Regions from separate parts of the Ferdinandcohnia sp. SAFN-114 genome, predicted to be linked through region 3. Evidence: riboswitches for the same ligand, from Rfam matches in the RefSeq annotation. Region 3 holds a riboswitch; each other region holds the start of a gene.
The links. Region 3 has a riboswitch for S-adenosylmethionine ahead of ACR65M_RS19565 (O-acetylhomoserine aminocarboxypropyltransferase/cysteine synthase family protein). Riboswitches for the same ligand answer to the same signal wherever they lie in the genome.

Region 1: it holds a riboswitch for S-adenosylmethionine, as region 3 does, so the genes downstream of both, mtnW (2,3-diketo-5-methylthiopentyl-1-phosphate enolase) here and ACR65M_RS19565 (O-acetylhomoserine aminocarboxypropyltransferase/cysteine synthase family protein) in region 3, are expected to answer to the same signal.
Region 2: it holds a riboswitch for S-adenosylmethionine, as region 3 does, so the genes downstream of both, ACR65M_RS07090 (Fur-regulated basic protein FbpA) here and ACR65M_RS19565 (O-acetylhomoserine aminocarboxypropyltransferase/cysteine synthase family protein) in region 3, are expected to answer to the same signal.
Region 4: it holds a riboswitch for S-adenosylmethionine, as region 3 does, so the genes downstream of both, metK (methionine adenosyltransferase) here and ACR65M_RS19565 (O-acetylhomoserine aminocarboxypropyltransferase/cysteine synthase family protein) in region 3, are expected to answer to the same signal.

Annotation. Positions count from the first base shown of each region.
Region 1 covers NZ_JBPFDQ010000009.1:27,351-35,202, reverse strand. Annotated here, with positions in the region: gene ACR65M_RS04555 (aldo/keto reductase) at 1-232, opposite strand, end outside; gene ACR65M_RS04550 (MFS transporter) at 462-1,697, shown strand; gene ACR65M_RS04545 (Spo0E family sporulation regulatory protein-aspartic acid phosphatase) at 1,822-2,082, opposite strand; gene cbpA (cyclic di-AMP binding protein CbpA) at 2,385-3,014, opposite strand; gene mtnD (acireductone dioxygenase) at 3,191-3,736, opposite strand; gene ACR65M_RS04530 (methylthioribulose 1-phosphate dehydratase) at 3,758-4,378, opposite strand; gene ACR65M_RS04525 (2-hydroxy-3-keto-5-methylthiopentenyl-1-phosphate phosphatase) at 4,365-5,033, opposite strand; gene mtnW (2,3-diketo-5-methylthiopentyl-1-phosphate enolase) at 5,036-6,274, opposite strand; SAM riboswitch class I at 6,351-6,457, opposite strand; gene ACR65M_RS04515 (pyridoxal phosphate-dependent aminotransferase) at 6,597-7,772, opposite strand.
Region 2 covers NZ_JBPFDQ010000015.1:55,711-63,562, forward strand. Annotated here, with positions in the region: gene ACR65M_RS07080 (TetR/AcrR family transcriptional regulator) at 1-522, opposite strand, end outside; gene ACR65M_RS07085 (SDR family oxidoreductase) at 711-1,469, shown strand; gene ACR65M_RS07090 (Fur-regulated basic protein FbpA) at 1,565-1,762, opposite strand; SAM riboswitch class I at 1,846-1,949, opposite strand; gene ACR65M_RS07095 (NAD(P)-dependent oxidoreductase) at 2,361-2,996, opposite strand; gene ACR65M_RS07100 (Rrf2 family transcriptional regulator) at 3,138-3,590, shown strand; gene ACR65M_RS07105 (ABC transporter ATP-binding protein) at 4,194-5,111, shown strand; gene ACR65M_RS07110 (DUF2705 family protein) at 5,104-5,883, shown strand; gene ACR65M_RS07115 (response regulator transcription factor) at 5,894-6,565, shown strand; gene ACR65M_RS07120 (sensor histidine kinase) at 6,712-7,641, shown strand; gene ACR65M_RS07125 (AEC family transporter) at 7,837-7,852, shown strand, end outside.
Region 3 covers NZ_JBPFDQ010000071.1:39-7,890, forward strand. Annotated here, with positions in the region: gene ACR65M_RS19540 (YusG family protein) at 158-403, shown strand; gene ACR65M_RS19545 (toprim domain-containing protein) at 551-904, shown strand; gene ACR65M_RS19550 (thioredoxin family protein) at 984-1,289, shown strand; gene ACR65M_RS19555 (TerC family protein) at 1,490-2,266, shown strand; gene ACR65M_RS19560 (MFS transporter) at 2,316-3,710, shown strand; SAM riboswitch class I at 3,900-4,000, shown strand; gene ACR65M_RS19565 (O-acetylhomoserine aminocarboxypropyltransferase/cysteine synthase family protein) at 4,071-5,369, shown strand; SAM riboswitch class I at 5,499-5,606, shown strand; gene ACR65M_RS19570 (methionine ABC transporter ATP-binding protein) at 5,758-6,783, shown strand; gene ACR65M_RS19575 (methionine ABC transporter permease) at 6,881-7,480, shown strand; gene ACR65M_RS19580 (MetQ/NlpA family ABC transporter substrate-binding protein) at 7,497-7,852, shown strand, end outside.
Region 4 covers NZ_JBPFDQ010000081.1:14,833-22,684, reverse strand. Annotated here, with positions in the region: gene ACR65M_RS21035 (ABC transporter ATP-binding protein) at 1-210, opposite strand, end outside; gene ACR65M_RS21030 (ABC transporter substrate-binding protein) at 508-1,494, opposite strand; gene ACR65M_RS21025 (alpha/beta hydrolase family protein) at 1,651-2,460, shown strand; gene pckA (phosphoenolpyruvate carboxykinase (ATP)) at 2,604-4,193, opposite strand; SAM riboswitch class I at 4,476-4,637, shown strand; gene metK (methionine adenosyltransferase) at 5,030-6,229, shown strand; gene ACR65M_RS21010 (gamma carbonic anhydrase) at 6,441-6,965, opposite strand; gene tbcS (tetraprenyl-beta-curcumene synthase) at 7,086-7,852, shown strand, end outside.

The sequences.
Region 1 (7,852 bases), on a different contig from region 3:
CGATAACATATGACTCTCGCGGATATTCTTTTAATGCACTTGCTACGATTCGCTCTGCTTCCCCTCGCTCATACACATTTGCCGAATCAAAAAAATTTATTCCAAGTTCATATGCTTTATGAACGGTTTTCGTTGCCATTGATTCATCAACTGTTTTCCCAAAAGTTAGCCAACTACCCAAACTAATTTCACTAACTTTAAGACCAGAACGTCCTAATCTTCTGTATTTCATGTCATGCCTCCTCCTTCAAGCGAATATTATCTTACTATTAAATTTATCAGAAATTTCAAACAAGGTAAAGCAATTGTTCAATGAAGAAAATGCTGATTTTTGTCTTGATTTACTTAAATTTATTTTGAATTTTCGCTTTACAAAATTGAAAAAAAGGTTTTTTATAGAGTAAAGGATTATATTGATTAAAATTACTTCATCGGTAAGTAACAAAGGGGAAATAAATAAAATGCTCGCAGCAAAAACACAAGCTACAAGTACTGAAAATGACGCGAATAAAACACTTTATGGGATTTTATTTATCATTGGATTTGTCCACATGCTCAATGACTCCATACAAGCGATTATTCCAGCGATGTTCCCAATTTTAGAACAATCAATGGGATTAACGTTTACGCAGCTCGGATTAATATCCTTTGCGTTACAAATTGTATCTTCAGTTGCTCAACCTGTTGTCGGTTGGTATACAGACAAAAAACCAATGCCATTTGCCTTGCCAATTGGATTAACCTCTACTTTTTTTGGAGTCATTGGCCTCGCATTTGCACCTAACTTTTTAACGATCATTCTTTCAGTTCTATTTATTGGAATAGGTTCAGCTATTTTCCACCCCGAAGGGTCCCGTGTTGCCTACATGAGTGCAGGTAACAGACGTGGATTGGCACAATCGATTTATCAAGTTGGGGGGAATTCAGGTCAAGCTCTGGCACCTGTCATTACTGCTTTAATCCTTGTACCACTAGGACAATTTGGGGCCATTTGGTTTTCATTAGTTGCTGCGCTTGCAGTCGGACTACTTATATATATTGCTAAATGGTATTCTAAAACACTAAAAACAGTTGAGCTTCAAAAGAAAGTAAAAAAGGCCATTTCAGCTGCTCCGCGAAACATGAAAGCTGTCAAATTCGCATTAGTTGTTCTCGTGCTATTTGTATTTGCTCGAACATGGTACATGTCAAGCATCACAAATTTTTACTCATTTTATGTAATTGAAAAATATGGTTACAGCATTTCACAAGCACAAATATTTATTTTCTTATTCTTAGCCACAGGGGCCTTAGGAACATTCTTTGGGGGACCATTGGCTGATAAATTCGGTAAACGAAATGTCATCATTGTTTCTCTATTAGGTACAGCACCATTAGCACTGATTCTCCCGTTTGTTGGTCCTCATGTGGCAATCGTGCTCGTTACAGTTATTGGGTTTATGCTACTATCAAGCTTCTCTGTTACTGTTGTCTATGCTCAAGAATTAGTTCCAGGAAAAATCGGAATGATGTCAGGATTAATTGTTGGCCTCGCCTTCGGTATGGGGGCTATAGGCGGCGTTGGGATTGGTGCTATCATCGACGCAATCGGGTTAACACCAACCATCATTATGATGGGCTTCCTTCCATTGTTAGGATTATTGGCCTTCCTATTACCTACTGATCATAAGCTTAATGAGTGGAATAATGCAGGATAACACAATTTTCAGGACGCGTATGCGTCCTTTTTTATTGAGTCTTGGCATAACCTTGCAAATTCCTCTTCCCTTCGCAAAAAAATAAACAATCCATTTTCATGAATTGTTTGGTAGGTTATATTTTTTATGATTGTGATTTATAGCTGACTTTTTGAAGTAAGAAAAATAACATGACTCTCTTTAAAAACTGACGAAAAAGTGAATGGTTTCGTTCTGCTGTTTCTGCTCGTTGATAGATATTTATAAGTTCATCAAGTTCTTGACTACATTCAATTGTTTCATTACTTGTAAACCCCGTACTATTAGCGATAGCAATCATTTCTTCTCTTTTTCTATTAATATCCTCTAATAGTATCTGTTTGTAATCTATACGTCTAGTTTCCAAAACTTCCACTCCTTTATTCACACGTTAGAAAATTCTAACGCCGCATACAACTATCGTATGCCAACCAATACTACCTTTGGTGCATGCTGAGTTGCTACTCTATGAATTATTACAAAATCTACTATTTATGTAAATAGATTCGCAAAAATAGACATTTTTTTCTTAAAAAAATTTACAAATTTGTGTACGAAATCGCTTCCAAGCTGCCATTCAACCTTTTTCGACAATCGAAATAATACAGGAACCGACATAAACTTCAATAGAAAAACCTACAGGAATTCACCCATAGGTTAAAATTTTTCTTATTTAATTCGATCGATATGTGTAACACGGAATTCTTTCGTTTCGAGCTTCCTTTTGATAGCTTGAATCTTATCCTCTCCAAGAGTTCCCGGTAGATTTAGGATAATGCGACGGAGGTATTTTTCACCATTATCCAGAGTTAACATTCCATCTATGTTAACGTCACGGATTAGAGATACAAGATCTTTTATCGCACCTTTATGTTCAATCGTAGCAATTGTTAGAGTATATCCACCTGTCCGCATACCAAATGAATCCTCAAGGACATCCATAACATTAGAATGTGTAATAATTCCAAGAAATTCTTTCTCGGAGTTAAGCACCGCAATAAACGGCAAACGACGAATTGTTAAAAATGTTTTAAAGAAGGAATCCTCATCGTAAACAAATGCATCCTTACTTTCGACAAGGGTAAGAATACTTCCATTTGCATCTCCATTCTTTTCATAGAGGTACTCTAAAATGTCAACTTTATAAATTAAACCTTCAAATGTTGTACCATTTTTTGACAATACCGGCACAGACCGATATCCTGTTTCATTTAAAAATTGAAGTGCTTGTTGGACGGTAAAATCGTCGTTACAATATTTTACATCTGATTTTTCAACAAAATTATAGCGAATTTTCATAGTCTCCACTCCTCTTACAGTAGAAAGAATTCCCAACTACCTATAGTATATGCATCAGAATATTTCTTTTTCCAATGAACAAAAATGTAACATATTTACACTAATGTGTAAAGAATATTCTAAACATTTTGATATAAAAAAGCTTTATGGAAAATACCATAAAGCTCCTTCTATTCCTATTTTGTACCTGTAAACTCTGGGTCTTGGAATGGATGAGCTACCCAACCAGTTGGATCAATAAATAATCGAACTGCTACGACCTCACGATCATCCATTAGTGTGAAAAAGTGTGGTGTGTCAACAGGAACAGAAATAACATCCCCTGCCTCTAATTCAACATCAAAGTAGCCAGTATCGCCACTTCCTTTAATAATGAAAATTCCATGTCCTGCTACGATTGCACGTACTTCATCTTCTGTATGAACATGTACTTGTTCAAATTTCTTTAAAAGCTCATCAAGATTAGGAGTAGCATCGGACAATGCGATGACATCCCATTTTTGATATCCGTTACGCTCACCAAGTGATTTGATTTCTGCTTCGTAAATCGATAGGATTTGATCTTTTTGCTCATCCGTAATTCTACAATTTCCTCTTAATTCCTCTGGTATTTTGTTAGTATCCCAATGTTCATAAAGGACACCTTGTTCTTCTAAAAATGCTGCTACCTCTTCTTGTTCCTCTAGTCTCTCACCTGTATTACGTAATTTAATATTTGCCATTTTTCTCACCTCGTGAATTTTTTATACCCTTAAAGGGGCTAATGCTAATAGTTTTAAATGATAGCTAAAAAGAAACTCATATGCTTCTAAATGTTTTTTTGCATCAAATGCATTGTTAGCCCAGACAGTGATTCCATGGTTTCGGATCAGTACGGCGCCAAAGTCGCTAGTGACATACTTGCCAAAATTTCTTGCAAGTGTAGGGATATCAGCATCATTTTGGATGATTGGTATTCTAATTTCTGAATCCACATCCCATAAACCAAGCGCTTTAATAATTTCCTGCCCCTTGAATACAACTTCTCCTTTGTCAGCATATAGTTCAGAAATGACATTATTATCAACTGTATGAACATGAAGACTACAACCTGCATTTGTTTTGTTATAGATTTCAACATGCAGAAGTGTTTCTGCCGAAGGCTTCAAGTGAGTAGGAGTAACTGGATAACCTGCTTCATCCACTAATAAAAAGTCCTCATCAGTTCTTTTCTTTTTATCTTTGCCACTTGCTGTAACAAGAAATGTGATAGGATTGTCGGATACTTTTATGGAAAGATTTCCACTTGTCCCCATAAACCAATCACGCGCTGCAAGTTCATCTTTTATATCTGCAAGCTCTGTCCATTGCTTAATTCGAAGCATTTGTTAGAACCTCCTTTTTTAGAATCTCTATTACATCAAAAAAGGAATGGAATGAAGAATGATTAATTCCAAGTTCTTCACATTTTTGGACAAGAAAATCTCTAGCAATGACCTTGTCTCCAAGTTTAGCCGCTTGAAGATCTGTAATGGAATCACCAATAACGATCTTAAAATCGTCCTGATTTGCAAACTTACGAATCAACGTTGGCTTGCAACAGCCACACTCGTTTGTGCACTCATCATCACAAGTGTATGGCCATACAATCTTTATTTTTTCATTTGTAAAATCGGATCTGTTACAGTAAATTTGCTCTTTTGGAACGAGTCCGTCAAGCAATGGCTCTACAAAAAAATCAATCCCACCGCTGACAATGTATAAGGGAATTTCCTCTTCTTTTGTAAACGCAACAAATTCCTTAAATCCTTCTCGTATTTCTGCATGGTTGAGTATATAGTCTGTAATTTCCTTACGCGATGCTGATGGTAAAAGCGCAAACATTCTACTCACTCCCAACTGTATCGGGATTGTTTGTAAGAGAACTTGGTCCTTGATCTCCTCCCATGCAGGGGGAGCAAATCTTTTCATGATGGCAATAATGTTATCAGTATTCGTGATTGTACCATCAAAATCACAGAAGATAATTGGTTTATTCATTTTTATACCTCTTTATATCCCCATAATTCAATTGCCTTTTTAAGCTCAGGGCTATTTTTTGCAAATTCAATAAGTGTCTTTCCACCTAGTACTGCATCAACTGCAGCATTAAAGGCCATTCCGCCCCCAATTGCACCATCAGGATGTCCGTGAACACCGCCACCGGCATTGATGACACTATCTTTTCCAAAATCATTGATTAGTAGTGGCACTAGGCCTGGATGGATTCCGGCTGAAGGAACAGGAAATGTTGGTTTAAATACCTCATCATTTTTTGTTAACTCTTCTGCAATTGCTAGTGTCTGTTCTCTTTCAAGCGCAACACTACCATATGGTGAAGGGAACAAGACAAGATCTGCCCCAGCATATCTAAGTAATTTTCCTAGTAATAGCTTATTAGAAAATCCGTAAAACTCAGAAGGAGTGAGTGTCCCACTTACAGCTGGATGGGCCATAATTGGTATTGAAATTTGCGGGTCTTCTGCTAAACTTTGAAGTACATCAATTCCGTAAGCAAAAACATTAAACAATAGTAGGTCAGCACCTAACTCTACTGCCTTCCTAGCTTTTTCCCTTAATTCGAATGTTCTTCCGGTTAAGTTTACAGCGTAAAGTGCCCGTTGTCCGGTTTCTTTGAACACATCTTCAAGTACCTTTTTCCCTTCAGTGATTCTTGTTTCCAAAGGTGTTAACGTGTTCTCAAAGAGTATTTCATCATCCTTGATGATATTCACACTACCGAGTGCCTGCTCACGAAGCTGATCCTTGAGATAGGCTATGTCTCTTCCAATGACCCCTTTAAAAATACTCATTACCAGCGGTCTATTATATACTCCAAGTTTTGCACGAATGCCTTCAATTCCAAATTTCGGACCAGGGAATGTGGATTTTAATTCACTAGAAAACTCCAAATCTAATAGTTTAACTTCCCCATCCAAGGAAAGCTTACCAAAGGTAGTTGTTAAAACAGCCGGTAGGTCTGCACTAAAATTAGCGCTTGGGTATGCTATTCTAATAATTCCCTTTTTTACTTGCTTTCCTAAATATTGACTTGCTCTGTTGTCTGAATCTAAATGCTCGACACTTATTACTATACCTTTATGCTTTTTAAGTTGGTTTTGTTCTATTTTTGGTAAATTTGTCCAAGAGCCGATTGTTAAGCCGAGTGCGATACCTTCAGCTTTTTTCACTAAGTTGTCCCCGGTGTCATGCACCAAATACGTAGCAATCACTTCACTCATTTTTCAACCCTCATTTCAAAATGTTCCATAAGACGAAAAAAACCTCTTCATAAGAAGAGGTTAGCAAACTAACATCTTCTTATCTCTCAGCTTAATGCTGCAAGAATTAGCACCGTGCTTACAATTTGTAAGTCGGTTGCCGGGCTTCACTGGGCTAGTCCCTCCACCTGCTCTTAATAAGAAAATAGATTCTATTATTATATTGAGCCATGTTTTAAGTAAGCTCAATCTAAATTTAATTTTTACGAAATTGAATTTAATTAGGATTATGACAGGAATTATTTTTCTTGTCAAACATTTTTTAACTTTTAAATTTTAATGGTTATTTAAACAAGTTTAGTTTTTTAATTCGATTTGCAGCTTCAACAAGTCTATTTTCGTCAGTTAAAAGACCAACACGTACATATCGATCGCCATATTCACCAAAGCCGATTCCTGGTGCTACAGCAACATGAGCTTTTTCTAGTAATAGGTCTGCAAAACTAACTGATGTGTAACCTTTAGGTACAGGTAACCATGCGAAAAATGAGCCTTCAGGTGCGTTCACATCCCATCCGATGTCTTTTAAGGCACCAATGAATGCATTCCGTCTTGATTCATATTTGTCTACTAATTCTTTTACACAGTCCTGTGACTCGGTCAGTGCGGCTGCAGCTGCTACTTGAACGGGACTGAACAAACTCACGTACATATGGTCTTGAATTAGATTTATTGCTTCAATTACACTTGGGTTTCCAACCGCAAAGCCCACTCTCCAGCCTGCCATATTATAGGTTTTTGAAAGTGTGTACATTTCAATACCGATATCTTTGGCACCTTCAACTTCCAAAAAGCTGATCGGCTTTTTCCCCTCATATCCAATCGCACCATATGCAAAATCATGTACCACACAAATATTATGTTCTTTCGAAAAAGAAATTGTATCTTCAAAAAATTCTTTCGTTGCAATAGCCCCTGTTGGGTTATTCGGGTAATTTAAGAACATTACCTTTGCTTTTTCAAGCTTTTCTGAATCAATTTCTGTGTAATCTGGTAGAAAGTAATTCTCTTCTTTCAGAGGCATATAGGCCATTTCAGCTCTTGCAAGCTCAACACCTGACCAATAGTCTGGATAACCAGGGTCAGGTACTAATGCAACATCCCCAGGATTTAATAGACATTGTGGAATCTCTACCAATCCAGCCTTTCCACCAAATAAAATCGCGATTTCTGTTTCAGGGTCAAGTTCAACACCATATTCACGTTGGTAAAATTCTGCCGCTGCCTTCTTTAAGAATGTATGGCCACGAAATGGAGAATACTTATGAAATTTAGGCTGATCGGCAGCCTTTTTAAGAGCTTCAACAATATGTTGAGGTGTTGGTTGGTCAGGATTCCCCTGACCTAAATTTATTACATCATGCCCTTGGGCAACTACATTGTTCACCTTAGCTACAAGAGAAGCAAAAAACTGTTTCGGTAATTTTTGCAGGGTTTCAGATTGTTGGAAATTTTTCATATCTACACCTTCTTCAAAATACTTGAAATACTAACCAAAAATAATATATTGTTAGAGTTAACTTGTAAAGTATTATTTTC
Region 2 (7,852 bases), on a different contig from region 3:
GTATTTAAACCCGCCATTAATCCATTCTACGACCATCCCTAATATTGCATATGCTTGGTAATTGGCGTGAATCTCCCTATCAATTTTTTGATTGGTGAGTACGTCATGCAAGTCAGTTAAGACGAGATCCTTTAAGACGGTACAAAACTTATTTTGAAAGCCTGTTAAAGTGTGTGTTCTGACGATATGTGTATAAAAATTTGCGTATTTAAAGACATGGTCAAATATTTTTACCGCGGACGTAGATAGTTTTTTAATTTCCAATACTTCAACACCTTTATAGGGTTCCCGATAAGATTCAATCAAGTCAGTGATGACTTCATCCATAATCTCATGTAGAATATCTTCTTTATATTGAAAATGCTTATAAAATGTACCACGATTTAGGTCCGCAACCCGTACAATATCTGATATCGAAATCTTCTTTAAGTCTTTTTCATTCATTAAGGATAGTAATGCATCTTTCATTGCTCGCTTTGACTTTACAATTCGGCGGTCAAGATAGTCATTATTACTAGACATAAACATCCTCCCATGTTTGATAAAACAAAAATACTAGACAAATTCATATATATTTGTTTATTAGTAAACACTTAATCATGGTTTTGCTGATTGTAAGCGTATTATTCTTCTTATTATACTATAGATAGTTGTTGATTAACGTACAACTGTTTATTAAAATGCATTCTATCATAATTGGAGGAATGAACATGAGGCTAGAGAAAAAAGTAGCAGTTGTTACAGGTGCCGCTTCTGGTATGGGAAAATCAATTGCAATTCTGTACGCAAATGAAGGTGCAAAAGTAGTCGTTTCAGATATTAATATTGAAGCTGCTAATGCAACTGTTGATGAAATCAAGATAAATGGCGGAGAAGCTATCGCTGTTATGACCAATGTTGCAAAAGAAGAAGATATTCAACACTTAATTAATTCTGCTGTAACGAAGTATGGAACAGTAGATATTTTAGTAAATAATGCAGGAATTATGGACAACTTTGAACCAGCTGGAGAAATTGAAGACGAGAAATGGGAAAGAATTTTTGCGGTAAATACAACGAGTGTAATGCGCGCAACCCGTAAAGTACTGCCAATCTTTTTAGAGAAAAAGGCTGGGGTTATTATCAACGTAGCATCTGCAGGCGGACTTCAAGGGGCAAGAGCTGGTGCTGCTTATACCGCCTCTAAACATGCGGTAGTTGGATTCACGAAAAACACCGGTTTCATGTATGCTCAAAGTGGGATTCGTTGTAACGCGATTGCACCAGGCGGTGTTGAAACTAATATCAGTGCTTCGATGACTGGCAGAAGTGATTTTGGAATGGGCCGTATTATGCCAGGATTGGCTATCAATCCACGTACAGGTAAACCGGAAGAAATCGCAAGTATTGCACTATTCCTTGCATCAGATGACGCAAGTTTTGTCAACGGAACAGTCATCACCGGGGATGCGGGTTGGACAGCATATTAGGAAATGAAAAAGCTTGGGTCACATATGGTGATCCAAGCTTTTTGGCATATTTTATTCTAATTTGAAACAAGTTTTGTTCCTTCAAGGAAAGACTTTTAAAAGTTTTTCCAACGTATTGATCCGTAACCAGTATGTGGATGTCCTTTAGATTGAATTTTAAAGTACTCATGTTCTAATTCGGGCAGGGATAATTCAAATAGATGTTTTCCATCTTTTTTATACATGTTACACGCAATTAGTTTCCGAATGATCTCATTTTTACGTTTCTCAACAGTTTCTTTTAATATAGCCATAATCATCTCTCTCCTTTCGTAATTGGCTTTCAAAAGACCCAATAACAAGATAAGAAGAGGCTTTTTTATGATTAGGGTAACCTCACTTATCTTTCAAGCTTGTTAGCTTGCAGGATTTAGCACAGTATTCAACGAATCTGTTGCTGAGGTTTCACAGGGCCAGCCCCTCCACCTCTCTTGATAAGTTTTTATAAGTTTGTACAAATGAAACACCCTAGACGTAATGGATGTTATTTATAGTTTAACCATATTATTCCGATGTGTCTACTTGTATTTATGAAATTTTGCAAAATGTAATGATTTCGTAAAAAATAAGGACGCGAAAAGGGGGCATAAAAAAGAGACAAGATTCATAACCCAAGGGGTTAATCAACCTGTCTCTCAATTCCAAATTTGATTTTAAGATGAAACCAAAAGGGTCCTCTGTAGAAATGACTTCGATTTCTGCAGGAAATACTTTGTTTTTCATATGTTTGCCTCTTAAAATAATAGAATAAAAGGCATAGGATGAAATAGACTTCCGTATGACTGTGGGGATAATTAACAGGAGGTACCGCATTGTCCTGTTCTGGGACAAGGAACCTGTCCCTGTGTCCCATTAAGCTTCGCCGACGACTGTAAATCTTTGGTTAAGGTGTTTGGGGTTTTCGATTTCGTCAATTACTGCGATGGCAAAGTCAGCGTAGCTAATGTAGCTTTCGCCTTTTGAGTTAACGAGTAAATTGTCTTTACCAGTTTGATAAGTACCAGTTCTTTTTCCCTCTGAATCAAATACTGCAGATGGACTGATAAATGTCCAAGTGATATCTGCTGTTTCTTTAAGTTCTTGAAGATTTCGTGCTTGACCATTGGCTGTTGGTTTTACAAAGTCTGGAAACTCTGGTGTGTCGATGAGTTGAAGGGTTTTTGCCTCATCAACATAAAGACTTCCTGCACCACCAACAACTATGATTCTTGTATCTGTTCCTTTAACAGCCTCAATTAATGCATGGCCGGCATCTACGTGGGCTTGTTCTTCTCCAAGTGGCGCACCAAAAGCATTAACTACTACATCGAGATCCTCAACATCAGCTTTTATTAATTCAAAAATATTTTTTTCTAAAACAGATACTTGATTGTTCTGTATTTTAGATGCATCCCTAACGATTGCTTTAACTTCATGTCCTCTTTTAACTGCTTCTTTTAAAATTAGGCTTCCTGCTTTACCATTTGCACCAATAATTCCAATTTTCATTATAGTTACCTCCTATGTGGTTTAGCTTGTAATTATATTGATTACATGTAATGATTATAGTTACATGTATAGTTAATGTCAATACATTCAACTTTTAGGTATAATAAACGTACGATTAGGAATGAAAGAAAGGTGACAGCGATGTCCATCAGTAGTAGATTTTCTGTTGGAATTCATATACTTTCCCTCATAAAGTTATCGAAAGAGGGGGAATGTTCATCAGGATTTTTAGCATCAAGTGTAAATACAAATCCAGTAGTTATTAGAAAAATTATGGGAATGCTTAAAAAAGCAAACTTAATTGAAGTACACCCGGGAGTTGCAGGTGCAAAACTCGCAAGAAAATCAACAGAGATTACAATGCTAGATGTCTATAAGGCAGTTGATGTAGTAAGAGAAGGAGAGCTGTTTAGCGTCCATGACAATCCTAATCCGGAATGCCCCGTCGGCAGAAATATTCAAAATGCCATTGAACCCTTATTTGTACAAGCTCAATTCGCTATGGAGAAAATCTTAGCAAACGTAACCCTAGAAGACATTATAAACGGCATCAACGAAGTTGGGACAGAGGGACAGGTACAGCGACCCAAATGAGATATGAATATTTTAGGTTCATAAAGAGGGTGTCAATCCATGTTGGATTGACACCCTCTTTTATTTTTTAGGATAAGCAATATTTCATAACACACTGGGTGTTAATTGAAATGATTGGAGCGGATGGCACAAGACTCCTGCCGGAATAGTGATCCTTGCGAGAACCCGCAGCGAGGTATGAGCGAGGAGGCTTGCGGATCGCCAGCGGAAAGCGAGTGCCAGAAGCGGAAATCACACCTTTTTCCACTGATAAACATTATTAAGTTAATAGCAACAATCTTTTAGAAAAGAGCATTTAATAAAATAAAACACTAAATATGACTGGAGTTTTGTTTAAAAGTGGAAAAAGCTACAACAATAACAGCATATATGCTAGCGATTTTGGTTATTAGTGGAAAAAGCCATTACTTCAAATCCATATATCCTAAGGCTTTTGGACATATATGGAAAATGTTATAACAAAAACACCAAATATGACAAATTCCTCTAATGAAAATAGATATAAAACCATTCTTTACACTTTCTTTATACTTTTCTGGTCTATTAATTTATACCTACAATTTATTCTAAGCTTAACAACACAACATCGAAAGGATGATAGCTATGTCAGAAACGATTCTTAAAGCAACCAATGTTTCAAAAATATATGGTCAACACAAAGCGCTGGATAAAGTGTCGATTGAAATCAAACGAGGTATGATTTACGGCTTAATCGGGGAGAACGGTGCTGGAAAGTCAACCTTCATGCGCATGGTTATGGGATTAATCAAAATCGATGAAGGAAACATCGAGCTGTTTGGGGAAACAGGTTCGAGGGGATTGCAACAAGCGCGTCGAAAAATGGGTCAATCGATTGAAACACCAGCCCTTTATCCGGAATTAACAGCTAGGGAGAATTTACAAGTGCAAGCTGCAAATGGTGGTGTGAGCAACCGAGAGATTGATGATTTATTACGCTTAATGAACCTTAGTCATACAGGAAAGAAAAAAACGAAAAACTTCTCGTTAGGGATGCGCCAACGCTTAGCCATTGCCTCCACACTGATTACAAACCCTGAGTTATTAATTTTAGATGAGCCGATAAATGGCTTAGACCCATCGGGAATAGTGGAAATGCGTGAAATTATCCAACGATTAGTTACAGAACGGGGGATCACCGTTTTACTTTCAAGTCACATACTTGATGAGCTTTCGCAGATCGCTACACATTACGGTATTCTTCATAACGGAAAAATCATTAATGAACTTTCCAAGGAAGAATTAGCACGTGAAACTCGTCAATACATTGAATTAGAAACAACAGAGGTTCAAAAAACAGTTGTCGTACTAGATGAATTAGGAATAAAGGATTACGTGGTTGTAAATAGTTCTGAAATTAACATCTTCGAAAAATTGGATGATGTCGCTGCAATCAATCGTACATTAGTGTTAGCTGGTGTGAATATTTCAAGGATTGGAACAACTAGACAAAAGCTAGAAGATTATTTCTTACAATTAACAGGGGGAAACACTCATGCTTAATCTATTAACAGCAGAAAGAATTAAATTATTACGAAGTAAAAAACTATGGATCGTTATTAGTATTTTAATTTTGCTTCCAATCTACCAGGTCGTGAATAGTAAAATATCTGTGAATTACGGATCAGATTTAGTCCAAGCTAAAGATACAGTGATTAACGGAGCAACAGGTATTTTGATGATGGAGAAAAATGGATTTACCATATTATTTGTGATATGTGCTTTTATAAGTTTCTTTATTGGAGAAGAATTTCAAAATGGAACGATTCGAAATGCATTATCCCTAGGACGCAGCCGCACGCATTATTATTTGTCTAAACTTGTAACGGCTTCCCTACTTTCACTTGTTGGTGTAATTATCATGACAATACTTGGAGTGATAGGTTTTTCGGTTGTGTTCGGGTTTGGTGAAGTTGCGGGTATTACCAATTATTTAAGCTATGCGACAAAAACGTTCGGTACGCTTTATTTATTAATTTTAGCAAACGTGTCAATTTATGTGATGATTGGCTTCCTAACGAAAAACATCGGTATCTCACTCGTGTGGAGTTTTCTTTATACAATCATGACTGCTTTTGTTCCTCCAGTTTTCCTGCAAACTGAACACTTCAAGCATGTCACATTCTGGTTTACAGAAACCTTCTTAAATTATTCAGACTTCGCTAGTCCAGTAGATATTGCGAGATTTCCTGAGATGGTATTGGTAAGTATTATTACAATAATGTTATCATTAGGGTTAGGAATTCTATTTTTTAACAGAACTGATATTAAGTAGGTCGATTTATATGGCAGCCATTTTAATTATTGAAGACGATATGGCAATTCATTCGCTTATTAAGGAAGCATTGGAATTACAAGATTTTCGAACACTCAGTGCATTCTCAGGAACTGAAGGAAAGTTGTTATTTGAACAAAATCAGGTCGATTTAGTTCTTTTAGATTTGATGCTTCCGGGGATGAATGGAGAAGATTTTCTTCAGCAGCTCCGGCAAAACTCTACAGTTCCTGTAATAGTGATTTCAGCAAAAAATGATCAGGATTCGAAATTGCATCTGTTAACATCAGGAGCAGATGATTATATCATAAAACCTTTTGATCTGAAGGAACTTCTTGCACGGATTCACATTCAATTACGTCATGCAGCCAGTACGTCAGTAAGTCAAATGAAAGAAATTCATTATAAAAACATCAGTGTGAATTTAGACACGCGTGAAGTGGAAACCGATGGAGAACAAGTTCATTTGACTGGACGTGAATACGCGATTTTACTCCTGTTTTTAGAGAATCCTCAAAAGGTGTTTAGTCGCGCCAATATTTATGAAAGTATTTGGAATGAACCATTTTTTGATAGTGAAAAAACGATAAACATGCATATTAGTAATTTACGAAATAAACTCAACCATGGGGGAACGAATTACATTAAAACAGTATGGGGAATTGGTTTTAAATTCGATTAACATTATTTGGCAGGTCCCACTTCTGCTGATTAAAGTTAATGCCACCGACAATGCCACGATTTTTCCAAGGGAAAATTTCTTGCAAACTCGAAAAGTTGTGTGGCAAATACTTTTATGCGTATTTGATTGAAAGGAGCGTGGATGGAATGTGGGGATGGATATTTGTCACACTTGCATTGGCGCTTCTTCTTTATCTTTATTTCTTAAAACGAGAACTACGTAAATTAAAACAAGAGATTAAGGACCTTCCAAACCGTTCTGGATTTGGAGGTAGGCTTTCACTTGATTTTCGTGAGAAGGCATTGATGGATGTAGTTGATGAGTTGAACCAAATGATTGATACGTTTGAAGATAAAAATCGTCAGGCAAAGCAGATGGAAGAAAATGTTAAGTTATCTATTGCTGGGTTATCTCATGATATACGAACACCACTTACGTCAATCAAGGGTTATGTTGAACTCTTACATACAACCACGGATGAAACAAAAAGGGCGCAGTATTTAAAAATTATCGATCAATCTGTTAAACGTCTGATAGATATGACCGATCAATTTTATAATCTGGCTCGAATTGAAACAAACCAACGAGAAATAGAGTTATCATCGATTATTCTTTCTAACCTGGTTGAAGAAATCTTTTTGTCCTTCTATGAACAACTTGAGGAAAAGAATATCGAGCTCCAATTTCCAGAACAGATAAATGATAGGCAAATTATTGCTGACAAATTAATGCTCGTTCGTGTTATCCAAAATATTGTTCAAAATATCCTTCGTTATGCCAAAAGTAAAGCGATGATCAGCTATCAGATCGAGAGAAACTTTCTTATTTTTAGTGTGAAAAATGATATCAAATCAGATAGTAAAGTCGCTATAGAAAAAGTATTTACCCGATTCTATACAGAGGTTACGAGTCGCACAAATACCGAGGCAAGCGGATTGGGGCTTTATCTATCTAAGAAGCTAGTTGAAAGGATGAATGGGAAAATGGAAGCAGAACTCAATTCAAATTGGTTTATTCTAACTATTCACCTTCCAATTAATATGGGACAGGTTTCTGCCCTAAATGAATCGAAATAAAAAAGTATCGAGAGTTTTGCAAATAATTTTGCAGACTCTCGATTTTTATTTGTGATTTTTGCATCTATCATTCTGTTGAACTTTTGATTAGAATTGAAAGATAGATTGATATACAGATGGGAAATATTGGTGGGACAAGGGACCTGTCCCTCTGACCCAGGAAGCAACTTTTGTCTGACAGAGGAGTAGTGTTTTATGAATGAGGAGTTTT
Region 3 (7,852 bases):
GTGTTTTATATTGTCTCACTATTTTAGGTTAGTCCAAACAGGAAAAAGTTCCTATCGGCTCTTTTCTTTTTTTATCCTTACAAGGACAATGACAAACAGAATGAAGTTTCTCTTAATGGACACTCTAAAATTAAATACCGATGGAAGGGTGTTCGTAATGGTATTGAAACATACTCGAATTGAAGTGACTGACCGAGTGGTTGGAAAGCTTGGAGATAATGAAATGAAATTATATGTTGAAAAAGAACCAATCGGAAAGATCCGTTTTACAAATGAAGGGGCTCAATATGAATTAAAGCAGGGATATGAGCAAGAAGAGAGCAAAATTTTCACATATGCTGATATACCTTCTAACCCAGATATGAAATATGTCGATTGTGATGATGAAAATGGTTGGTGTTAAGACAGTGGTTACCCACTGTCTTTTTTTCCCTATTGTTTCCTTATGATTCACCAAATTATATTCTTCGCTATAAAATGAAGGAAAAGCAGTTGTATACATCGAAGAAGTATATATCAGATTAATGTACACTTGAAACAAGGTGATGAAATGGTGGCTTTTGACGATAATGAAAAAGTAATCATTGTTGAGGGGAGAACAGATAAAAAGAAAGTCGAAGCGGTTGTGAATGAACCAGTTGAGATTATTTGTACTAACGGAACGATTAGTATCTCCAAACTGGACGAATTAATTGAGCATTTGTTTAATAAAGATGTTTATATCTTAGTTGATGCCGACCGTGCAGGAGATAAGCTTAGAAAACAGTTTAAACGCGAGTTTCCAGAAGCACGGCATTTGTTTATCGATAAAATGTATCGGGAGGTTGCGACTGCCCCTGAACAACATATTGCTACGGTACTACTTTCAGCAAACATAGATGTGCACGCTGAATACTTACTTTAGGCCAAGCGTGTATCCTATACTTTTTCAATAATTATGGTAAAATAAACAACAATTAACAAGATAAAAGGTTGTTGTAAAGATGAAGGAATGGAATGAACACGAAATTGATACTCACCTCACGAACACGGGGGAGTTTTGGCTTTATTTATTCACTCCGATGTGCGGAACCTGTCAGGTAGCTTCGAAAATGATGACTGTCGTCGCTGAATTGTTACCAAACGTAATAATCGGTAAGAGCGATCTTAATTATTTACCAAAGAAAGCAATCAATTGGCAAATTGAAAGTGTTCCTTGTTTAATGCATGTAAAAGAAGGAAAAGTTGCGCAAAAGTATTATGCCTTTCACTCAGTTCCTTACTTGGTTGAAATCTTATCAAAAACATAAGCCCAGGAATGGATATCAGCATTCTTGGGTTTTTTTATTGAATGTGCTATGCCTTACAATTTTCTACCCAAGGAAAATTTTAAACATATTACCTAAAACAACTCCGTTTATCGTGCTTCTTTGTACTCATACTAAAAAGAGTACTATAAAAAAGGGAAACTCATGAATTGGAAATTTCCTAAAAGTTGGGGGAGACATTCATGGAGTCAATATGGCTTGAATATGCCTGGGCATTGTTAATCCTAATTGGTTTGGAAGGGTTATTATCAGCGGACAATGCTCTAGTTCTAGCAATCATAGCCAAGCATTTACCTGAAGAACAGAAAAAAAAGGCAATCAATTACGGAATACTCATGGCTTTTGTTTTCCGTTTTGGAGCACTTTTTGCTATTTCCTTTATAGCAAACGTTTGGCAAATACAAGCGATAGGGGCAGCTTATCTTCTTTATTTAGGATTAAAGCATATCATCCAAGCAAAGTTTGGTAAGGAAAATAAGGACATTCATAAGGATGATGAAAAAGAATCTGCTGGTAAAGGATTTTGGCCAACTGTAGGAAAAATTGCATTAGCGGATCTTGCTTTTGCTATTGATTCAATCTTAGCTGCGGTTGCTCTAGCCCTTGGTCTTCCAGAATCACCTCTTGGCAATTTCGGTGGTATGGATGGAGGGCAATTCATTGTTATTCTTCTTGGGGGTATTGCTGGCCTCGTATTGATTAAGTTTGCTGCAACTTGGTTTGTGCAACTTCTTGAGAAGCGACCTGCATTGGAAACAACCGCATATGCAATTGTCGCCTGGGTCGGTGTCAAACTTGCTGTAATTACCCTTGCTCATGAGGATATTGGTATTTTAGACCATGATTTCCCGCATAGTACTGTTTGGACAATTATCTTCTATGGAGTATTAGTTGGCATTGCACTACTCGGTTGGTTTGCACCAAGTAATAAGAAAACGCTTCAAGAAGGCAATGCATAAAAAAAGCGAAAGAATAATGTCTGTTTAACTGCGATAATCCAATTGGGTTATCGCTTTTATTTATTTTAAAAATATACATCATTTTTGTATTCGGTATATTGCAATTTGTCTAAAAAGTTGTATGATATTTAGGGAGTCGAAATATCATATTTATCACATAATTATAGGAGCACATATGAGCATTGTCACCGGATGGAAAACGCAATATAAAGCATACAATCAAAACATCAAACGATTTATCCTAGCAACTGTTTTTACACAATTAGGCATGGGTATGTACACAATCATGTATAACTTTTATGTAAGAGAGCTAGGTTACTCCGAGCAAACGAACGGAACAATTATTGCAATGACTGCTTTAGCATCTGCCTTAATTCTCGTACCCGCAGGGCTTATGAGTGATAAATTTGGCAGAAAGAAAGTGATGGTTCTTGGAGTTGCGATTTCTACATTCGCCTTTTTTGCTAGAAGTATACTAGAAATTGATCAGTTACTGATTGGAACTGCATTTATTACAGGGGTGTCGACTGCATTTATTCAAGTATCTGGAATCCCGTGGTTAGCGGAAAACTCCACATCTTCACAAAGGGTTCACCTTTTTAGTTTTCATTCAGCAATCATGATGGCCGCACAAGTAGTAGGAAATATTGCGGGAGGGGCATTTTCTGATGCCTTTCAATTTATCTTTCATTTGAGTGGACTTTGGAGTGTAAGAATCACATTATTAATTGCAACTATCATTTATATGGCTGGTATTTTACCGATACTTAAAATGAATGAACAGCCAAGGAAACAACCTGAGATTAAAACAGTGGCGTCATTTAGGCAGAAGCTGCGAACAAATAAATCACAAATAAAGTTAATTGCGATGTTTGCATTTGCTCAAATGATCATAGGGTTTGGATCAGGATTAGTTATTCCTTACCTAAATTTGTATTTTGCTGACCGGTTTTTAGCAAGTAATACAGTAATTGGTCTCATTTTATCATTGGGACAAGCAGCAACAGCGATCGCGATGATTATTGGACCAGCCATTGTTAGTAAGGTAGGAGAAGTAGTTGTTTATCTACAACTATCATCATTGCCTTTCCTCTTGCTGACAGGGTATACCGAAAATCTTTACATAGCGGCCATTGGCTTTTTATTTAGACAAGCCTTAATGAATGCAGGAAACCCGATCCAAGCATCTCTTGTTATGGGGCGGGTTGATGATTCTATGAAAGGACTGGCCAACTCTGTTAACCAAATGGTATTTTCATTAGGCTGGGCTTTAATGGGGCCAATATCAACCTCGATTGTGATGCTGTATGGTGCTTATTGGGGCTATGCTTATGTTTTTACAATTACATCTGTCTTATATTTAATAGGTTCTCTCTATTTCCTATTTGTTTTTACTGGGAAATCCTTTCAGAAAGAGGAAAAACAAATCGCGAAAATATCTTAATATGTCGTATTTCCCGGGAAAAATGGACGAATTTTGTAGCATTAACATGAATGTTTAATTAGTGTTGTCGATTTTCACAAAAAATACAAGTAATTTGGAATATCTTGTTTTTTCAAAATATTTTCATTGACTTGTGAATGAAAAAGGGTTAACATCAAATTAATCATAAAAGTAAAAACTTAATAGTTTATCTTATCAAGAGTGGTGGAGGGAATGGCCCTATGAAACCCGGCAACCGGTATTTACACGGTGCTAAATCCAGCAGGCTTTTTTTGCCTGAAAGATAAGAAGAGAGACCATACATACAACCTCTTCTTATCGAAGAGGTTTTTTTATTTAATCAAAGAGGGAGAGATTAATATGAGTGAAAAACAAAAAAATTTCAGACCAGAAACGATTGCAATACATGGGGGTCTTGAGGCAGATCCAGTAACCGGTGCTAGAGCAGTTCCTATCTACCAATCAAATGCGTTCAAATTTAATACTACTGAACATGCAGCAAATCTCTTTGGATTAAAGGAAAACGGTTATATTTATACTCGAATCCACAACCCAACTACTACTGTTTTTGAAGAAAGAGTAGCTCAATTAGAAGGTGGAGTAGGTGCATTAGCAGTTGCTAGCGGAATGGCAGCCATTACGACTTCAATCCTTAACATTGCGGGAGCAGGAGATGAGATTGTATCTGCTTCTACTTTATACGGTGGAACGTATAATCTATTTGCTAATACTCTACCTAAATATGGAATTAAAACGCATTTAGTAGATCCAAAAAATCCTGAAAATTTCCGTCAAGCAATAACACCAAATACAAAAGCAATCTTTGCTGAAACAATCGGAAACCCTAGCTTAGATATACTAGATATTGAGGCAGTTGCTAACATTGCTCATGAAGCAGGTATTCCACTAATTGTTGACAATACTTTTGCAACACCATATTTATGTAGACCAATTGAGCATGGAGCAGACATTGTTATCCATTCAGCTACAAAATGGTTACTAGGTAATGGAACAACCATGGGTGGAATTATAGTAGACGGAGGTAAATTCGATTGGAATTCACCAAAGTTCCCTGGATTTACAACTCCAGATCCTAGTTATCATGATTTAGTCTTTGCGGAAGCATTGGGACCAGTAGCCTTTATAATTAAAGCAAGAGTTCAACTACTACGTGATTTAGGTCCAGCTATTAGTCCATATAATTCATTCCAATTCAATTTAGGTTTAGAAACATTGCATGTTCGAATGAAGGAGCATATTGCGAATACGAAAAAAGTTGTTTCTTATCTTAAAAATCACCCTGGGGTTGAATGGGTGTTGTATCCAGGTGAAGAGGACCATCCAAATAAACAACTAGCTGATAAATATTTACCAAAAGGTGCAGGAGCGGTAATTGTATTCGGTATTAAAGGTGGAAGAGAAGCTGGCGAAAAGCTAATCAATAGTGTTGAGCTTTGGTCACATGTTGCAAATGTAGGAGATGCAAAAAGCTTAATTATTCACCCTGCTAGTACTACACACCAACAATTGAGCCCAGAAGACTTAAAGGCATCTGGTGTATCAGAGGACTTAGTCCGCTTATCTGTTGGTATTGAAAATGTGGAAGATATTTTAGAAGATTTAGAGCAAGCCATTAAAGCTGCAAATGGAACCAGTTAAGCCTTATCAGTGCCGACTGCATAACTGAAAAATTGTTCACAATATTTTCGTTGACACCCTTATATAGAGATGATAAGATTACTCTCGTGTTGTTTTAGTATGATAATAAAAATTAAATAAATCTGATAACTCTTATTTAGAGTGGTGGAGGGATGTGCCCGATGAAACCCAGCAACCGTCAACGTCTGTTGAAAAGGTGCCAATTCACACAAAGCTTTGGGCTTTGGAAGATGAGAGGAAGGAATCACAAAATTGTGCCTTTCTGCTCGTTTTTGCAGAAAGGCATTTATTTTTATATGCGTGGCATATTTGAATAATTATTATCTTTATTTATTTACATTATCGCATACACTAAACATAGTTTTCTCTGAATAGAAGGTGTGACAACGTGATAACACTAAAAAATGTTAAAAAGATTTATCAAACAAATACAAATTCTGTAACAGCAGTTAACAATATTGACCTTCAGATAAATGAAGGTGAAATTTTCGGAATCATTGGATACAGTGGCGCGGGTAAAAGTTCACTCATCCGTTTATTGAATGGGCTTGAAACTCCAACAGAAGGGAATATTTCTGTTGCTGGTCATAATATCACGTCCATTAAAGGAAAAGCATTACGTGATGCTCGTAAAGAAATAAGTATGATCTTTCAGCACTTTAACCTACTATGGTCGCGAACAGTTAGGGAAAATATCTCCTTTCCCCTGGAGATTGCAAAGGTGCCAAGAACTAAAAGAGAAGAACGGGTAAATGAGCTTATTAAGCTTGTAGGACTGGAAGGAAGAGAAGATGCTTACCCATCACAGCTAAGTGGTGGTCAAAAGCAAAGGGTTGGAATTGCAAGAGCACTTGCCAATAATCCGAAGGTTTTACTATGTGATGAAGCAACATCTGCATTAGACCCTCAAACAACTGACTCTATTTTGGACTTGCTAGTTGATATTAATGAGCGTTTAGGGTTAACAATCGTATTAATTACCCATGAAATGCATGTGATTCGTAAAATCTGTCATCGAGTTGCAGTAATGGAAAATGGGAAGTTTGTTGAACAGGGAAGAGTGCTTGATGTATTTAAAAAGCCTCAAGCCAACATTACAAAACGCTTCGTTCAGCAAGTGACAGAGCCTGAAGAAACAAAAGAAACGGTTGAGAATTTATTAGATCGTTATCCAAATGGAAAAATGGTTCAGCTTAGCTTTGTTGGTGAAGATGCTGAAATGCCATTAATTACAAGATTAATCCGAGATTTTAAGGTGGAAGTGAATATTTTACAAGGGAAAATTTCACAAACCCAAAATGGATCTTATGGAACATTATTTATACATCTTGATGGTGATGCTAATGAAGTCACTTCAGCCATCGAATTTATTCGACAACAACGAGTAGAAGCTGAGGTGATTGAAAATGCTTGAACAATTTCAAGAATTACTTAAATGGGAAAAACAAGTTAATGATTATCAAGCACTCAATTGGGGGAATCTTTGGGAAGCAACTTTAGAGACTTTATACATGACCTCAATCTCCGTGCTTGCTACTTTTATAATTGGTTTATTTTTAGGTTTAGTTCTCTTTTTAACAGATAAAGGAAATGCATGGGAAAATACAGTGGTGAATCGGATTGTATCTGCATTTGTTAATATTTTTCGTTCCATACCATTCATCATCCTGATTGTCCTATTGATACCTTTCACGAAAATTATGATGGGTTCCATGCTAGGACCAAATGCTGCGTTACCATCTTTGATTATAGGGTCAGCACCGTTTTATGCCAGAATGGTTGAAATTGCTTTGCGTGAAATCGATAAAGGAGTTATTGAGGCTTCTCATTCAATGGGAGCTACTAACTCGACAATCATTTTTAAAGTGTTAATTCCTGAATCTTTACCAGCCCTAATTTCTGGGATTACCGTTACTGCGATCTCATTAGTAAGCTTTACCGCAATGGCTGGAGTTATCGGTGCAGGTGGGTTAGGACATTTTGCATATTTATATGGTTTCCAGAGCAATAAACCGATCATTACATTTATTGCTACTGTTGCAATACTAATATTGGTATTTATCATTCAATTTGTGGGTGATTTCTTTACAAAACATACAGACAAGAGATAACAGGAGGAAAAACACAATGAAAAAATTACTTTATGTACTACTATTTGGACTACTTTCATTTGCCCTAGTTGCTTGTGGCGGAAATGACGATGCTGGTGATGGAGGAGACACTCAAGAAGCAGAAGGAAATAAAAAGCTTGTTGTAGGTGCGTCAGCTGTTCCACATGCAGAAGTCCTTGAACAAGCAAAACCTTTATTAAAAGATAAAGGAATTGACCTTGAAATAGAAGTTTTTACAGACTATATTTTACCGAACGTTGCATTGCATGAAAAAGAACTTGATGCAAACTACTTCCAAACACCAGGTTATTTAGACCTGCAACTAAAGGACAACCCTGACTTTGACTTTGTAAGTGTTGGAGAAATTCATAA
Region 4 (7,852 bases), on a different contig from region 3:
CTTTTTACCTTCGATCAAAACCTCTCCGTATGTCGGTTTTAATAATCCAGCAATAATAGAGAGTAATGTGGTCTTACCACACCCACTAGGGCCGAGAAGAGAGATAAATTCTCCCTCCTCGATTGTGAGTGAAATATCCTCGAGTGCGGTCGTTGTAGAATCCTTTGTAAAATAAACATGGTATATATCTTTTATTGACAAAAAACTCATAGTAACACTCCTATTAACATGTGTTCAAAAAGGAGGATGAAAAGGACCGCGCCGGTCTCATATCCTATCCTGCTGGCACTTGCACATCCTGTGCGTCGAAAGTTCAAGGCAGCGCGAGCTCCCGAGTACCGGAGCGAGGCAACTGTTTGAGTTAATTCCACAGCAGCCTTTCGCTGAGGAATTGACCTCGTGGAACGAGTGGACGCAAGCAGCGCATTACCTAGTTATTCATCGTGTTCTCTGAGCAATGTACGAAGAAATTCGATGTGTCATTTTCACCGGACTTTTTGAACATCTTTATTTAGAAATTACTTTTTCAGCAATACTTGTATTCACAAGTGTGTTGTAGTCAATTCTCTTTGGTAATTCTCCTGCTTCGTCCATAATATCTTGGAGGTTATTCCAAGCTTCCTCTGATAAAACAGGGTTAGTTGCGTAAGAACCTTGATTTTTGTAACGTTCAATAGAAGAAGTGATTAGATCAATTGGAGTATCTGGGAAGAACTCTTGAACCGAATTTGCGATTTCCTCTGGGCTATGGGAATCGACCCATTGTTGTGCTTTATAAATAGCTCTTGTGAATTTTTCAACAGCTTCCCCATTTTCATCAATAAAGCTTTGTTTTGTCATAAAAGAAGTATAGGGGACCTTTCCGGATTCTTCACCGAATGATGCAACAATATAGCCACGGCCTTCTTTTTCAAAAAGGCTAGCAGTTGGTTCAAATAACTGGACGAACTCTCCTGTGCCAGAGGCATAAGCACTAGAAATATTCGCAAAGTCGATATTCTGTATAAGATTCAAATCACCATGTGGGTCAATTCCATGCTTTTTTAATACAAACTCCCCAACCATTTGTGGCATACCGCCTTTACGTTGGCCAAGGAATGTACTATCTTTGAGTTGCTCCCAGCTAAAGTTTTCGATGTTTTCTCTTGCGACTAAGAATGTACCATCGGTTTGTGTAAGAGCTGCAAAATTAATAACAGGGTCGGTTGAGCCTTGTGCCTCAACATATATGGATGTTTCAGAACCTACTAAGGCTACCTCAGCACCACCAGAAATTAACGCAGTCATGGTCTTATCTCCACCTGGTACTGTTGTTAATTCAATTTCTAAGCCTTCTTCTTCAAAAAATCCTTCGGTAATCGCTACATACTGCGGTGCATAAAACACTGAACGAGTAACCTCTGCTATACGGATTTTTTGAACCTGGTCATTATTACAAGCGGCTAACGGAATAATAAGCAGTAAAGCAAAAAGGCTTGCAAGAATACGACGCATGTATTCATTCCTCCTTGACAGTTCATCTGTCGACTATAGTAATTTCTTAAGATAGAATATGAAACGTGACAAAAATGTGTGAATGCCTATTTTTGCGTTTTTTTAGAACATTTAAAGTAAAGGTTGTACAATCATGTTGTAGAGAGGATGGATAATATGGTGGAAGGCACTATTATTGAAAAACAGAGATACCCGTCTCCCAATCCGGCAATCAATCTTTATTTAATTACATATTGGAGTAAAGGACTAAAAGTGAAAGGTTATCTGGCTGAACCAAAGGAAGAAGGTGTATATGACGGTTTTTTATATCTACGTGGTGGAATAAAAAATGTAGGGATGGTCAGAATCGGTCGCATCATCCAATTTGCTTCAGAAGGTTTTGTAGTGATGGCACCTTTTTATCGTGGAAATCAGGGTGGTGATGGTAATGAAGATTTCGCCGGTCATGATAGATATGATGCATTTTCTGCTTTTAAAGTGCTTGAGGAACATGAAAAAGTGAACCCGACCCGGATTCATGTCTTTGGATTTTCACGCGGAGGAGTAATGGCCCTTCTTACGGCCATTCAGCATCCCGGGATCTGTTCACTCGTTACATGGGGTGGTGTGAGTGATTTAAGTCTAACGTATGTGGAACGAAACGATTTACGGCGAATGCTAAAGCGGGTAATTGGAGGAACACCTACAAAATATCCAGAGCGTTATAAATGGAGAACACCATTATACGAACTTGAAATGCTGGAGGCTCCAGTTCTTATTATTCATGGTGAAAAAGATAAAAATGTTTCTATTAACCATGCATATCGACTAGAAAAAAGAATAAAGGAACTCGGAAAAGAGGTAGAAAGTTGGTATTTTCCACTATACACTCATTATTTTCCGCCACATGTAAATCGAGAAACAGTAAGACGATTGACGGAGTGGATGAAAACGAGGGAGCCCCATACAAAAAAGCTCGAGGACTAATTTCCTCGAGCTTCCTTTATTTCCAGCTCCAACGCTATTACGTTCGAGGTCACAAGCCAATCCGTCAAAAGGGTAAGGAAGCACCTTCTAGCAAGATCGTCTTTTACTTGAAAGGGCTGATCAAGACGATAACGTATTTGATATTAAATGCGTGGTCCGCCCAATAATTCGATTTCTTTAGCAACATTAGAGAACTTCTTGAAGTTTTCTTTGAATTTCACAGCTAATTCTTTTGCTTTTACATAGTATTGACTTTGGTCCGCCCATGTTTTTGATGGTTGAAGTACATCATCAGGAACCCCAGGAATATGAATTGGAATTTCCAGACCAAAAATATCATTCTTCACAGTTTCAGCATTATTTAATTCGCCTTCTAAAGCAGCTTGAACCATTGCGCGAGTATATGATAGTTTCATTCTGCTTCCAACGCCATATTCTCCTCCAGTCCAACCTGTATTCACTAGGAATACTTGAACATTGTGTTCATCGATCTTTCTACCTAACATTTCTGCATATTCTGTTGCAGGAAGTGGTAGGAATGGTGATCCAAAGCAAGTTGAGAATGTTGCTTGTGGAGCAGTAACACCACGTTCTGTTCCTGCTAGTTTACTTGTATATCCACTTAAGAAATGGTACATGGCTTGTTCCTTAGTTAGTTTACTGATAGGAGGTAAAACACCAAAAGCATCCGCAGTTAAAAATACGATTGTATTCGGATGACCTGCAATACTAGGAACAATAATATTATCTATATTATCGATTTGGTATGCAGCTCTTGTATTTTCAGTTAATGAATTATCATCATAATCAGCTATTCTGGATTCTTCATTTACAACCACATTTTCTAACACAGAGCCAAAGCGAATCGCATCGAAAATTTGTGGTTCCTTCTCGCGAGAAAGGTTGATGCATTTAGCATAGCAACCGCCTTCAATATTAAACACGCCAGAGCTAGACCAACCGTGTTCATCATCGCCAATAAGACGACGTTTTGGATCTGCTGAAAGAGTAGTTTTTCCTGTTCCAGATAGACCAAAGAATAGTGCAACGTCACCTTCAGGGCCTACGTTTGAAGAACAATGCATGGAAAGAATATTTTTTTCAGGCAATACATAGTTCATCACAGAGAAGATTGATTTTTTAATTTCTCCAGCATATTCAGTTCCTCCGATTAACACTGTTCGTTTTTCAAAGGAAATAATAATGAATGTTTCAGAGCGAGTACCATCTACCTCAGGATCAGCTTTAAAATTTGGTGCACAAATAACTGTGAATTCAGGTTGATGTGTATTTAGATCCTCTTCTGTTGGTCGAACAAACATTTGTTGAGAGAAAAGGTTATGCCAAGCATATTCATTGATTACTTGGATTGGCATGCGTACTTTTTTGTCTGCACCTGCATATCCATTGAATACGAAAATCTCATCTTTTTCTGTTAAGTATGAAAGTACTTTTGTATAAAGTTTTTCATATACTTCTTCAGAAATTGGTTTGTTTACCTTACCCCAATCAATTCTATCTTTAGTAGATGCTTCTTCTACGATGTATTTGTCTTCAGGTGATCTTCCGGTGTACTTCCCAGTTGTCGCACGTATAGCCCCAGTCGAAGTAAGGATTCCCTCTTGTCTAGATAGTACTTTTTCAACTAAAATAGGAACAGATAGGTTATGAAGTGCGTTTTTTCCATTCACTAATTCTAATAGCTGCTCATTTGTAACTTCAACTGAATTCATGTTAAACCATCCTTTATTAATTTTTAAATTTCCATAAATTATCTCAAATTTACAATTAGTATAACACATTAATAAAAATAGTCTATACTATTTAACGTATTTTACGTAACATATCATTAAAAAGTGCGCGCAGATTCTAAAATAGTCCTTTATAATCGATAATTCTTTTATAGTTTGTCAATATTGAGGAAATAGTGTGACACACTTCGACTTTGTTTTTTTTCGGAATTCTGTTGACACCTTAAGGACTACTGCGATATCATATGTCATTGAACGGATACTCTCTTATCCCGAGCTGGCGGAGGGACAGGCCCAATGAAACCCGGCAACCATCACTTTTCTTACATATCAAATGGTTTTTAGTGAAACCTATTAGTAGGTCTCCACATTCGAAAAAGTGATAAGGTGCTAACCTGAGCAAGGTATGTCCTTGATCGATAAGAGTGAAAGGCTGGATAAACGATAAACCTTTCCTCGAAATAGTAGGAAAGGTTTTTTATTCTTTATTGGTTTTATTGATGTTACTTAACGCGTGATATGTGTTTAAATTATTCTCGGAGTTCGATTCCAACAGAATAATGTTAAAGCCTCCGGCGGATGCCTCGATTTTTTAGCGGAAATTTTTCGCTTCCTGTGGCAACCGTCTTTATGACCCACATCGTGTCGGCCTAAAGATCGGGCGCAAAAACGCCAAGGCACATTTGATCGTAGATAACTGTTCATTTAATATAGGATAGAAAATCGTGAAGGTAACAATACTAAGGGAATGAGTACCGTATCAATGAATGTCAGAACTCGAACTATTCGATTCTGAATCCGAAAAGGAGGAAGCGTTTGTGACAAATAGACGCCGTTTATTTACTTCAGAATCTGTTACAGAAGGACATCCAGATAAAATCTGTGACCAGATTTCAGATTCTATTTTAGATGCGATTTTAGCAAGTGATGCAAATGCACGCGTAGCGTGTGAAACTTCTGTCACAACAGGTCTTGTACTTGTTGCGGGAGAAATTACAACTTCTACATATGTAGATATCCCAAAGATTGTCCGTGAAACGATTAAAGAGATTGGCTATACACGAGCAAAATACGGATTTGACTATGAAACTTGTGCAGTTTTAACATCCATTGATGAGCAATCTCCAGATATTGCAATGGGGGTTGACCAAGCGTTAGAAGCACGTGAAGGTCAAATGACTGATGAGCAAATTGAAGCAATTGGTGCTGGAGACCAAGGATTAATGTTTGGTTATGCTTGTAACGAAACAAAAGAATTAATGCCTCTACCAATTTCATTAGCTCACAAGTTATCACGCAGACTAACAAAGGTACGTAAAGATGAGATTCTTCCATATTTACGTCCAGATGGAAAAACTCAGGTTACTGTTGAATACGATGAGAACAACAATCCAGTTCGTATCGATACGATTGTTATTTCAACCCAGCACCATCCTGAAATTTCATTAGAGCAAATTCAACGTAATTTAAAAGAACATGTAATTAACCCTGTCGTTCCTAGTGAACTAATTGATGAGAATACTAAATATTTCATTAATCCTACTGGCCGTTTTGTAATTGGTGGTCCTCAAGGGGATGCTGGGTTAACTGGCCGTAAAATTATTGTTGATACGTACGGTGGTTATGCACGCCATGGCGGTGGCGCTTTCTCGGGTAAGGATCCAACTAAGGTTGACCGTTCAGCTGCATATGCTGCTCGTTATGTTGCGAAAAACATCGTAGCAGCTGGTTTAGCGGATAAATGTGAAGTTCAGCTTGCGTATGCAATCGGTGTTGCACAACCAGTTTCTATCTCTGTAGACACATTTGGAACCGGAACTGTGTCAGAGGATGTACTTGTAGAATTGGTTCGTGATAATTTTGATTTACGTCCTGCTGGAATTATCAAGATGCTTGATCTACGTCGTCCAATTTATAAGCAAACCGCTGCATATGGTCACTTTGGTAGAAATGATCTTGATTTACCATGGGAGCGTACTGACAAAGCAGAAGCGCTTAAAACACAAGCTGCAAAATAAGAAAGAAAAAAGCTCGCCTTAATGGTGAGCTTTTAACTTTATTCATCTGAAATGCTATGAGTGGTTGGATGAAAGCAAATAGATTATCCAATTTAGTATCAAACTTGACTGAATAAAGTTAAAGCCTCCGGCGGATGCCATAGATTTTCAAGGGTAATTTTTTGAGCAAGCTCAAAAAAATCTGGGCGTAAATACGCCAAGGCGTATTTGATTAACCGCGTTTTTCTTTTTGTAATTCCTTATAATGCTGCCCTTTTTCCACATATTCACGGCGAATTCTGGCCATATCTTTTTTATCTTCATCATTTAATTCACGAATAACTTTAGCTGGTCTTCCGAATGCAAGAGTGTTTGGTGGAATCTTTTTGCCTTGTGGAACTAGGCTTCCGGCACCTATAAAAGCCCCTTCACCAACCTCTGCCCCATCAAGAATAATGGACCCCATTCCGATTAGCGCATTTTTACGGATAATAGAGCTATGTAGGATCACCTGATGACCAATTGTGACATCATCTTCAATAATTAAAGGATTATTTGGGCTTTGATGCAAGGTTGAGTTATCCTGAATGCTCACTCTTTTTCCGATAATGGTCGGTGCCACATCCCCCCGTATGACAGTATTAAACCAAATGTTTGTTTCCTCACCAATTTTTACGTCACCAGTAACTGTCGCATATTCCGCAATATATACAGAGTCGGCAATTTCAGGATATTTCCCTTTGTATGGATAAATCATAATAGTTACATCCTTTCGTTTGATATTCGATAAATAATCATTTATGGTAAGTGTATCAACTTTTACAATTATCGTAAATCTTACATATATTCAATGTTCCTAAATATTGAGGTGATATCGATGGTACCAACAAAACCGATTAGTTTAATGAAGAAAGTGTATCGTGAGGTATTTCCGATTGTACATCGTGAATTATCAATTTGGAAAAAGAAAGCGGAGGCTATTCCAAATGAGGAACTTCGGAGACAGGCATTAGCGAGTATTCAAACTAAAACGTTTCACTGTGAAGGTGGAGCAATTCTCGCCTTATTATCAGAAGGACAAATGGAGGAATGCATTCGATTTATCGTTGCGTATCAAACGATTAGTGACTATCTAGATAATCTTTGTGATCGAAGCACCTCGCTTGATCCGTTAGATTTTAGCTCGTTACATGATTCTATGCCAGATGCCTTACGACCAGGATGTCCAACAAAAAACTATTATCAATTTCGAGAAGAACAGGATGATGGGGGTTACTTGGAGAGCCTAGTAACAACCTGTCAGGATGTTCTTCACAACCTTCATCATTATGATAAGATTGCTGATTATTTACAGGAGTTGGCAAGTTATTATTGTGCTTTACAAGTTCATAAACATGTAAAGGTAGAAGAGCGAGTTCCAAGACTTGAGAATTGGTTTAAAGATCACCAAAAGGATTTGCCAAACATGGAATGGTATGAATTCTCAGCCTGTTCAGGGTCTACACTAGGGATTTTTTGTTTAGTTGCTTACGCTTTTCATGAAGAATTCAACGAGGAGATGGCCAACAAAGTTCGGAATGGGTATTTTCCATATATCCAAGGCTTGCACATCCTTCTTGATTATTTCATTGATCAAGAAGAGGA